One region of the Agrobacterium sp. 22-3639C2 genome, then DNA from elsewhere that is predicted to be linked to it. Evidence: predicted binding sites of a transcription regulator. Region 1 holds the regulator's gene; the other holds the start of a gene.
What was found. Region 1 encodes PhoB, which activates phosphate uptake and scavenging genes when phosphate is short. Its sites were predicted from a motif close to TGTCATNNANCTGTCAT; they were not measured.
Positions count from the first base shown of each region.

Region 1 (4,770 bases):
CGCAGATGCGCTGTCAAACTGTTGTCAATAGGCTTGCGGGGTTATCCCTCGCCTGAAAATCAAAATGCCGCCTTGCGGCGGCAGGGGCACTATTGTCACTTCGTTTGCCGATGTCAACAAAAGTCAGCGTTTCCCGGGCTTCTCAAGCACTAGTATGCGGCGGCGGGCCAGCCCCAAGGTGTTGCCTTTCAGACTCAATACGCCAGCAAGTTGGGGAAAACCGGAAAATCGATTCCAGATGATTCCCGCGACTCTTGCCACGGAGTCGGGCTGGCACTAGGTTAATCGCTAATTACTAGACTGCATTGCGGCGGAACTAGTCACCGAAAATCAGGCGGAAACCACGCTTGCGGCATGCGCGCGAGACGGAGAGGGATTCTGCCGAAAATACACGCGACAAGCGGAGAAGCGGCATGAACTGGACAGACGAACGAGTCGAAAAGCTCAAGAAATTGTGGTCCGAGGGCCTTAGCGCCAGCCAGATTGCAGCGCAGCTGGGCGGCGTCAGCCGTAATGCCGTGATCGGCAAGGTCCATCGTCTCAATCTGCCGGGACGCGTCAAGGCTGGCGGTCCAGTGACTTCGGCACGCTCCGCGCCGAAGCGCACCGCTGCCCCTGCCCCGCGTGCGACGACTTTCGCAGGTCGCGTCAACGCGGCACCGGCACGCATCCTCACCCGTTCGAACGCGGCAACGGCGCTGCACGAGGAGATCGATATCGAGACCGCGCAGGTTCTCGATTACGTTCCTTCCAAGAACGTTGTCACGCCGATTTCCCGTCGCCTGACGCTGACGGAACTGACCGAGCGCACCTGCAAATGGCCGGTTGGCGATCCGCTGAAGGACGACTTCCATTTCTGCGGTTGTGAAGCGCTGGAATCTTCGCCCTATTGCAAGTTCCATGCGAAACTCGCCTACCAGCCGGTGAGCGAGCGCCGCAAGGCTTGAGTGTTGCGGCACGCATTCAGCACTCAAAAATTACGGGCCTTCGGGCCCGTTTTTTTATGACAAAAATAAAGCGGCTTTCTGGGCGGCTTGATGGCAGGCCGCACCCTTTCCCCTTACTATTGGGCGTGACCCCTCAATCCGGATTTCAACGCGCAGCCGATCTTCTCCGGTCAAAACGGATAATGGCATCGAGTTTGGCGGATACTCATATAGAAAAAGCCCGAAATCGTTTCAGATTTCGGGCTTCCTGATTTTTTTGTGCACTACTTCGCCAGCGAAACTATCTGGTTCCGCTTCGCTCAGGCTTCCATCGAATATCCCGCACCACGCACCGTGCGGATGACATCCTGCATGTGCGAGAAGTTCAGGGCCTTGCGCAGACGTCCGACATGCACATCGACAGTACGCTCGTCGACATAGATATCATGACCCCAGACGCCATCCAGCAATTGCGAGCGGGAAAACACCCGACCCGGCGACGTCATCAGGAATTCCAGCAAGCGGAATTCCGTCGGGCCGAGACGCACTTCGCGGCTTTTGCGGTGAACGCGATGGGTCTCGCGGTCCAGTTCGATATCGCCGCATTTGAGCACCGACGACAGAACCTCCGGACGGGCCCGGCGCAACATGGCCTTGACCCGGGCCATGAGTTCCGGCGTCGAGAACGGCTTGACGACATAATCGTCAGCGCCCGTAGCGAGACCGCGAACCCGTTCGCTCTCTTCGCCACGCGCCGTCAGCATGATGATGGGCAGGCGTTCTGTTTCCGGCCGCATTCTCAAGCGCCGGCACAGTTCGATACCGGAGACACCGGGCAACATCCAGTCCAGGATGAGAAGATCCGGAATGCGCTCCTGCAGCCTGATTTCCGCCTCATCGCCACGGGGTATCGTGTCGACGTCGTATCCCTCAGCCTCGAGATTGTAACGAAGCAGGACGCTCAGCGCTTCCTCGTCTTCCACAACTGCAATCTTGGGCACCATATGCTGAACTCCGCAAGCTTCTGCTTGTCTGTTACTCGGTCACCGAACCAAGCGTGTTGGAACTGTCGTCCTTCGGACGCTCGCCCTCCGGCTGGCTGCCAGTGGTCATGTAATAGATCGTCTCTGCGATATTCGTCGCATGATCGCCGATACGCTCGATGTTCTTGGCGCAGAACAGAAGATGCGTGCAGGTGGTGATGTTGCGCGGGTCTTCCATCATGTAGGTCAGAAGCTCCCGGAAGAGCGACGTGTACATGGCATCGATTTCCTCGTCGCGTTCACGGATCGCATTGGCCTTTTCGGCGGAACGCGTGGAATAGACGTCGAGGACTTCCTTGAGCTGCACCAGCGCCAGGTCGGACAGATGCTCGATGCCGCGGGCGAGCTTGCGCGGAACGCCGGTGCCGGCGACAGCGATAACGCGCTTGGCCGTGTTCTTGCCAAGATCGCCGACGCGTTCGAGATCGGCGGCGATACGCAGGGTGCCGATGATCTCGCGAAGGTCTGCCGCCATCGGCTGACGCTTGGCGATGGTTACGATCGCCTTGTCGCCAATTTCGCGCTCAGCATGGTCGAGAATGGTATCGTCCGAAATGACCTTCTGCGCGAGCGCAGCATCGGAATTGACGAGTGCGCGCACGGCGTCACCGCACATCTGCTCGGCAAGACCGCCCATTTCGGCGATGCGGCGCGTCAGAAACTTCAGTTCGTCGTCATAGGCAGACAGGATATGCGAATGGGTCGTTGTCTGTGTCATGGTCTATTCCTCCGGCTTGGCCTGCATGCGCGTGCCCAACAGCGGGGCACGGCAGAGGCACCAGTCTTGTACGGTTACGATAAAGCACCGGCCGGGGATCAGCCGAAGCGGCCCATGATGTAGTCCTGCGTGCGCTGGTCGTCCGGATTGGTGAACATCTTGTCGGTTTCGTTTTCTTCGACAAGGTGACCAAGATGGAACATGGCCGTACGCTGGGAAACGCGCGCCGCCTGCTGCATGGAGTGCGTGACGATGACGATGGTGTAGTTGGTGCGCAGTTCGTGGATGAGTTCCTCGACCTTCGCAGTCGCGATCGGATCCAACGCCGAGCACGGCTCGTCCATCAGGATCACTTCCGGGCTGACGGCAACCGCGCGTGCGATGCACAGACGCTGCTGCTGGCCACCGGAGAGGCCCGTGCCGGATTCCAGCAAACGATCCTTCACCTCGTTCCAGAGACCCGCTTTCTGCAGGCTATGCTCGACGATCTGGTCCATATCCGCCTTGTTGCGGGCGAGACCGTGGATACGCGGGCCGTAGGCGATGTTCTCATAAATCGTCTTCGGAAACGGGTTCGGCTTCTGGAACACCATGCCGACGCGGGCACGCAGTTCCACGACGTCGATCTGCTGATCGTAGATATCGTCGGTATCGAGCGTGATCTTGCCGGTGACCCGGCAACCGTCGATCGTGTCGTTCATGCGGTTCAAGGTGCGCAGGAAAGTGGATTTACCGCAACCGGACGGGCCGATAAGTGCAGTCACCGTGTTTTCGCGGACATTGAGGTTCACGTCGTAAAGCGCGCGCTTTTCGCCGTAATAAACCGAAACATCCTTGCCGATCATCTTGTATGAGACTTCATTCATTTTCTTGTCCAGCGCCTTTTCAACTGCTGCTTCCGACAACATGTTCATTGCTCTAGCTCCCTCTACCAGCGCCGCTCAAAGCGGCGACGCAACAGGATTGCGCCAACATTCATGAGAATGAGGAACAGAAGCAGGATGATGATAGCGCCAGATGTCCGTTCGACAAAGGCACGCTCAGCTTCGTTCGCCCACATGTAAATCTGCACCGGCAGGGCCGTGGACGGATCCATAGGCGTTGTCGGATAGTTCGCGACGAATGCCACCATGCCGATCAGAAGCAGCGGCGCCGTTTCGCCCAGTGCGTGGGCGAGACCGATGATGGTGCCGGTCAGAATGCCAGGCATTGCCAGCGGCAGGACGTGATGGAAAATCGTCTGCATCTTGGAAGCGCCAAGACCGAGTGCGGCGGCGCGGATCGACGGCGGCACGGCCTTCAATGCAGCGCGGGTGGCGATGATGATCGTCGGCAGGGTCATCAGCGTCAGGACGAGGCCGCCGACCAGCGAGGCCGAGCGTGGAAAGCCCATGAAGTTGATGAAGACGGAGAGACCGAGCAGACCGTAAACAATGGAGGGAACAGCCGCCAGATTGTTGATGTTGACCTCGATAAGGTCCGTCAAACGGTTCTTGGGGGCAAATTCCTCCAGATAGATGGAGGCCGCAACACCGATCGGCAGCGACAGCACCAGCACGATCAGCATCATATAGAACGAGCCGATCAGCGCAACGCCAACACCCGCGGCTTCCGGACGGCTCGAAGCGCCGTTGACGAAGATGCCGGTATTGAAATGCTTGCCAAGCTGTCCGCTTTCCACGAGCTGGTTCATCCAGCCGAGCTGCTGGTTCGAGATACGGCGGTTTGCTTCATCCCCCGACATGTCGACCTGGCCCTTGAAGGCGCTGTCGACATCACCCGACGCCAGAAGCGTGACGCTGCGCGTGGTGCCGATGACGGACGGATCGGCGACGACGATATCACGCAGCTGGGTGCGTACGCTGTCGGAGATCATGACGTTGACGGCGCGAAGACCGGCCTTATCCGTCGGCGCGACGCCGAGAACCTTTGCCACCGCATCACGGGCGAGGACGGGGTAGTTGGCCGTCATCAGCTTTGCAGGATTGGTTGCGCGCTCGTTCTTTGGATCGATGATCAGTTCGGAAAACTCGACCGGAACGGTGATCATCGTCTGCTGGAAGGCGGTGTGACCCTTGGATAC
Region 1 covers NZ_JBNWDB010000003.1:532,738-537,507, forward strand. The annotation lists gene ACQZ6D_RS15595 (GcrA family cell cycle regulator) at 414-947, shown strand; gene phoB (phosphate regulon transcriptional regulator PhoB) at 1,247-1,930, opposite strand; gene phoU (phosphate signaling complex protein PhoU) at 1,962-2,687, opposite strand; gene pstB (phosphate ABC transporter ATP-binding protein PstB) at 2,786-3,601, opposite strand; gene pstA (phosphate ABC transporter permease PstA) at 3,616-4,770, opposite strand, start outside.

Region 2 (4,770 bases), on a different contig from region 1:
TGAAGGAATCCATTTCGGCAGCGGCATCCTATGTCCGCTCGCGCGCCGTGGACTTCGGCATCGAACCGCCGCGTTTCGACAAGAGCGACATCCACGTTCACGTTCCGGAAGGGGCTACCCCGAAGGATGGACCGTCTGCCGGTGTCGCCATGGCAACCGCCATCGTCTCCATCATGACCGGTATCCCGGTCTCCAAGGATGTGGCGATGACGGGCGAGATCACACTTCGTGGTCGCGTGCTGCCAATCGGCGGCCTGAAGGAAAAGCTGCTTGCGGCGCTTCGCGGCGGCATCAAGAAGGTGCTCATCCCGGAAGAAAACGCCAAGGACCTGGCGGATATTCCTGATAATGTGAAGAACGAGATGGAGATCATCCCGGTTTCTCGCATGGGTGAGGTCATCAAGCACGCGCTGCTTCGCATGCCCGAGCCAATCGAGTGGGACGGCAGCATCGAAACGCCTGTTATCGCAACTGTCGACGGTGTCGACGAGGGCGGACAGACGATCGCACATTGATTGCCAAGTGGTTGTGAAAGCCAGAATCGGTTTTCGCGACACCTGTGCGTAGATTCAATGTGTTAGATGCCGAAAGGCGCGATGCTTCTTTGATGCTCGCAGAACTGGTGCGAAATTGGCACGTTTAAGGGAAAGGCCGGCAGAAATGTCGGCCTTTTTTGTGAAAAACCCCGCAGACCCCTTGTTTTTCAGGCGATTCCAGCGCTTTTGAGTTGCTGCGCGCGGATACAGACGTATTCTGCGCCGGCTTAATTTGAGTCGTTTCAAACCATTGAAAGGGGTGGAAACATGAACAAGAACGAGCTCGTCTCTGCTGTTGCCGAAAAGGCTGGTCTCACGAAGGCAGATGCTGCTTCCGCTGTTGATGCCGTATTCGAAACCGTACAGAACGAACTGAAGAGCGGTGGCGACATCCGTCTCGCTGGCTTCGGCAGCTTCTCCGTAAGCCGTCGTGAAGCCTCCAAGGGTCGTAACCCTTCCACGGGTGCTGAAGTCGATATCCCGGCTCGCAACGTACCGAAGTTTTCCGCAGGCAAGGGCCTGAAGGACGCCGTCAACTCGTAAGGTTTCCGAAAGGCCGTGACGTCCGGCGGCGGGCGGGCGGCTTTTCAGGTTCACGAGGAAACATGTTTTGACGCCCTGACGCCATCATGCCGGCACGTAAACCGGGCGGCTTTTCGAAATGCTTTTTCGGATAGCCCTTTTTTCGAACCGGCAAGATGTACTTGAAAGTAGGAGAGCGCGCCTGTGTAGCCTCCATCCGGTCACACGGCGCTCTGATACGCGGAATGTGCGCACGAACAGGAAAGCCCGGCCTTCATGGTCGGGCTTTTTGATTCCTCCGACAGGAAATGTCATGCCGCTGTCATGTCTCTGACGCAGAAGCCATAGGGTGTTTTTTTGGATCCAAGGGGGATTTATAATGGCGTTCCGACTTTCTCAGATGGCTTTGACTGCTGCTCTGCTCGCGTCCGCGGCCTTTCCGGCTGCTGCCGAGCCGGTTTTCAACCGCATCGCATCTTTCCCGGTCGTAAAGAACTTGCCAGCGGACAAGGACGCGAAGGCCGTCACTTCAGCTGAAATCGTAACCGCCAGCGAAGACGGTAAGACGCTGATCTATTCGGACAGCCCGCTTGGCGGCATTGGTTTCGTTGACATCACCGATGCGAAGGCACCCAAGGCTGGCGGCGCGTTGCTGCTGGAAGGCGAACCGACCTCTGTTGCCGTTGCTGGCGCCAAGGTTCTGGCCGGTGTCAACACGTCCGAAAACCGAGCCAAGCCGTCCGGCAAGCTGGTGACGGTCGATATCGCCACCAAGAAGATCGAAGCGAGCTGCGATCTCGGCGGCCAGCCCGATTCTGTCGCAATTTCCCCGGACAAGACCTTCGCCGCCATCGCGATCGAAAACGAACGCGATGAAGAGGTGAACGAGGGCGCCCTGCCACAGATGCCGGCCGGTTATCTGGTGACGGTCGGTCTGAAAAACGGCGTTGCCGACTGCGCGACGCTGAAGAAGATCGACGTGACCGGCCTTGCCGAAATCTCCCCGGAAGATCCGGAGCCGGAATTCGTCTCGATCAATGCCAATGGCGAGATCGCGCTCACGCTGCAGGAAAACAACCACATCGTCATCATCGACGGCAAGACCGGTACGGTAAAGACGCATTTCTCCGCTGGCACGGTTGATCTGGAAGGCGTCGACACGAAGACGGACGGCCAGATCAAGTTCACCGACAAGCAGGAAGGCCGCAAGCGTGAGCCAGATGCCGTGAAGTGGCTGGACAATGACCGAATCGTCATCGCCAATGAGGGTGACTGGCAGGGCGGCGCGCGCGGCTTCACCATTTTCGACAAGACCGGCAAGCTTCTTTATGAAGCCGGTGCCACCCTTGAGCACGCCGCCGCCAGCATCGGCCACTATCCGGAAAAGCGTTCAAAGGCCAAGGGCATCGAGCCGGAAGGTCTGGAGGCGGCAACCTTCGATGGCCAGAAGTACTTCTTCGTTCTTGCCGAGCGCGCGTCTCTCGCTGCGGTCTACAAGGATACGGGCGGCACACCGGAACTGGTCCAGCTTCTGCCCTCGGGCATTTCGCCTGAAGGCGCCGTCGCCATTCCGTCGCGCAATCTCCTCGTCACTGCCAACGAAGCCGATCTCGTCGAAGATGGCGGCGCTCGCTCGCATGTCATGATCTATGAACGTGCAGAAGGCCAGATTGCCTACCCGCAGCTCGCTTCCGCCACCGTTGACGGCACACCGATCGGCTGGGGCGCTCTCTCCGGTCTGGTGGGCGATGCTGAAAAGCCTGGCATCCTCTATGCCGTGTCCGACTCGGTCTATGGAAACCAGCCGTCGATCTACACCATCGACGCAACGAAGAAGCCCGCCACCATAACCAGCGCCCTGCGCATCAAGCGCGACGGTATCGCAGCCCAGAAACTCGACATCGAAGGCATTACGCTTGACGGTAAGGGCGGCTTCTGGCTGGCCTCGGAAGGTGACAGTGCCAAGCTAGTGCCCCACGCACTCTACAATGTCAGCGCCAAGGGCGAGATCAAGGCTGAGATCGCTCTGCCGAAGGAATTGCTGGCTGGCGAAACCCGCTTCGGTTTCGAAGGCGTGACCATGATCGGCAAGGGCGACGACGCGACGCTGTGGATGGCCGTACAGCGCGAATGGGGCACGGACGAGAAGGGTTTCGTCAAGCTCGTCTCCTACAATCCGAAGTCCAAGGAATGGGGCGCCGTGCGTTACCCGCTCGACAAGACCGAGGCAGGCTGGGTCGGCCTTTCTGAAATCACCGCACAGGGCGACTATGTCTATATCGTCGAGCGCGACAATCAGGTCGGTGACAAGGCAAAGATCAAGAAGCTTTACCGCGTCGCGATCGCTGACCTGAAGCCGGGCAAAATCGGTGGCGAACTGCCGCTGGTGGCCAAGCAGGAAGCACATGATTTCCTGCCGGACCTCAAGGCCCAGACGAATGGCTATACCGTTGACAAGCTGGAAGGCTTCACCTTCGACAAGGCAGGAACGGCCTATATCGTCACTGACAATGACGGCGTCGACGGATCTTCCGGCGAAACGCTGTTCTTTACCGTCGATCTAAAGGCGATCAACTGATCGGTCCGAATAGAATCGCAAATGAGAAAAGCCGGGCATAGCCCGGCTTTTTTGTGCGGCGGAAGAAACCCCGATCTGGGGAATGCCGATTCCCCACGATGAGTCGCACACCAGCCGTTAAAACCGGCATGGTCGCGTCGCTATCGCATAATCGAGGGTGTTATCCGGAGGATTTCCATGAATGTGCAGTGGACCAGATCGCTAGAGATCACCGCCCCATGGAATTCTTGCTTCTGGGAGTGCTGTCTTTTTCCGAGTCCTGCTGGACCCAGCGGAAAAAAATATAAACAGGCAGCGCAATAAGCGCGAGTGTTACAAACGCGTCGACCGACATGGTTTCATCCATCATTTATACCGTTCATCATGAAACGGCTCGAAAACAATGCATGAAATCTCTTTAAAAAGTCTGAATCTGCTTATTTTTCGGGATGTTGCGGGGTGGCACACCTATAGGAGCCGGCCTGTATGAATGTGGAACAGGAGTGCCGATCTGGCATAGACTCACGCCGGAAAAGCCGCTCCCCCAGCCCAAGGCCGCGGCCGTCTACAGAATCGGGGGCAGGGGCCGTGATTCCCGATGCAGGAAGTTTACGGTAAAACGCACCGACATCCGAAAGAGCTTCGGCTTGGTAATGCGCACAATTTGAAGAAGCTGGAAAATGGTGGGCGATGAGAGACTCGAACTCCCGACATCCTCGGTGTAAACGAGGCGCTCTACCAACTGAGCTAATCGCCCTTCGCGTCCTGCAGATCGTGTCTGCCGCGTCGGTGGCCGTGATGTATTCGGATCGGAAAAAAACCGCAAGGGCTTTTGTGAAGTTTTTTTGTTTTTTTTCCGGACAGCTTTGCCCATTGGCAGAGGTGATCGGCAAAAAGCCGGGAACTGCGGGCTTTTCGATAAAAACAACGCCCGGCCTTTACCTTTGGCGGTATGCTGGAATCGCGTTACGGACGCCCCGGCTGTGGACAAGTTTTTTGTTTTTGTTGGGAAAAGCCCGGAAAACAAGGCATTCGCCGCAATGCCGGTCAAAGGCCTTTCAGTTTTTTCCGATCAAAATGAAGAAGCTTATTCTTTTGTCGTGAAACCTGCTTGACACCCCCGCACGAACGCCGTAGTTAGCCGCTCAACGAACA
Region 2 covers NZ_JBNWDB010000001.1:251,092-255,861, forward strand. The annotation lists gene lon (endopeptidase La) at 1-515, shown strand, start outside; gene hupB (DNA-binding protein HupB) at 786-1,079, shown strand; gene ACQZ6D_RS01265 (esterase-like activity of phytase family protein) at 1,438-3,636, shown strand; gene ACQZ6D_RS01270 (hypothetical protein) at 3,845-3,985, opposite strand; tRNA gene ACQZ6D_RS01275 (tRNA-Val) at 4,297-4,372, opposite strand; gene ACQZ6D_RS01280 (hypothetical protein) at 4,599-4,730, shown strand.
Region 2: a site for PhoB is predicted at 1,368-1,384, ahead of ACQZ6D_RS01265 (esterase-like activity of phytase family protein). Genes of this name have one in related genera too.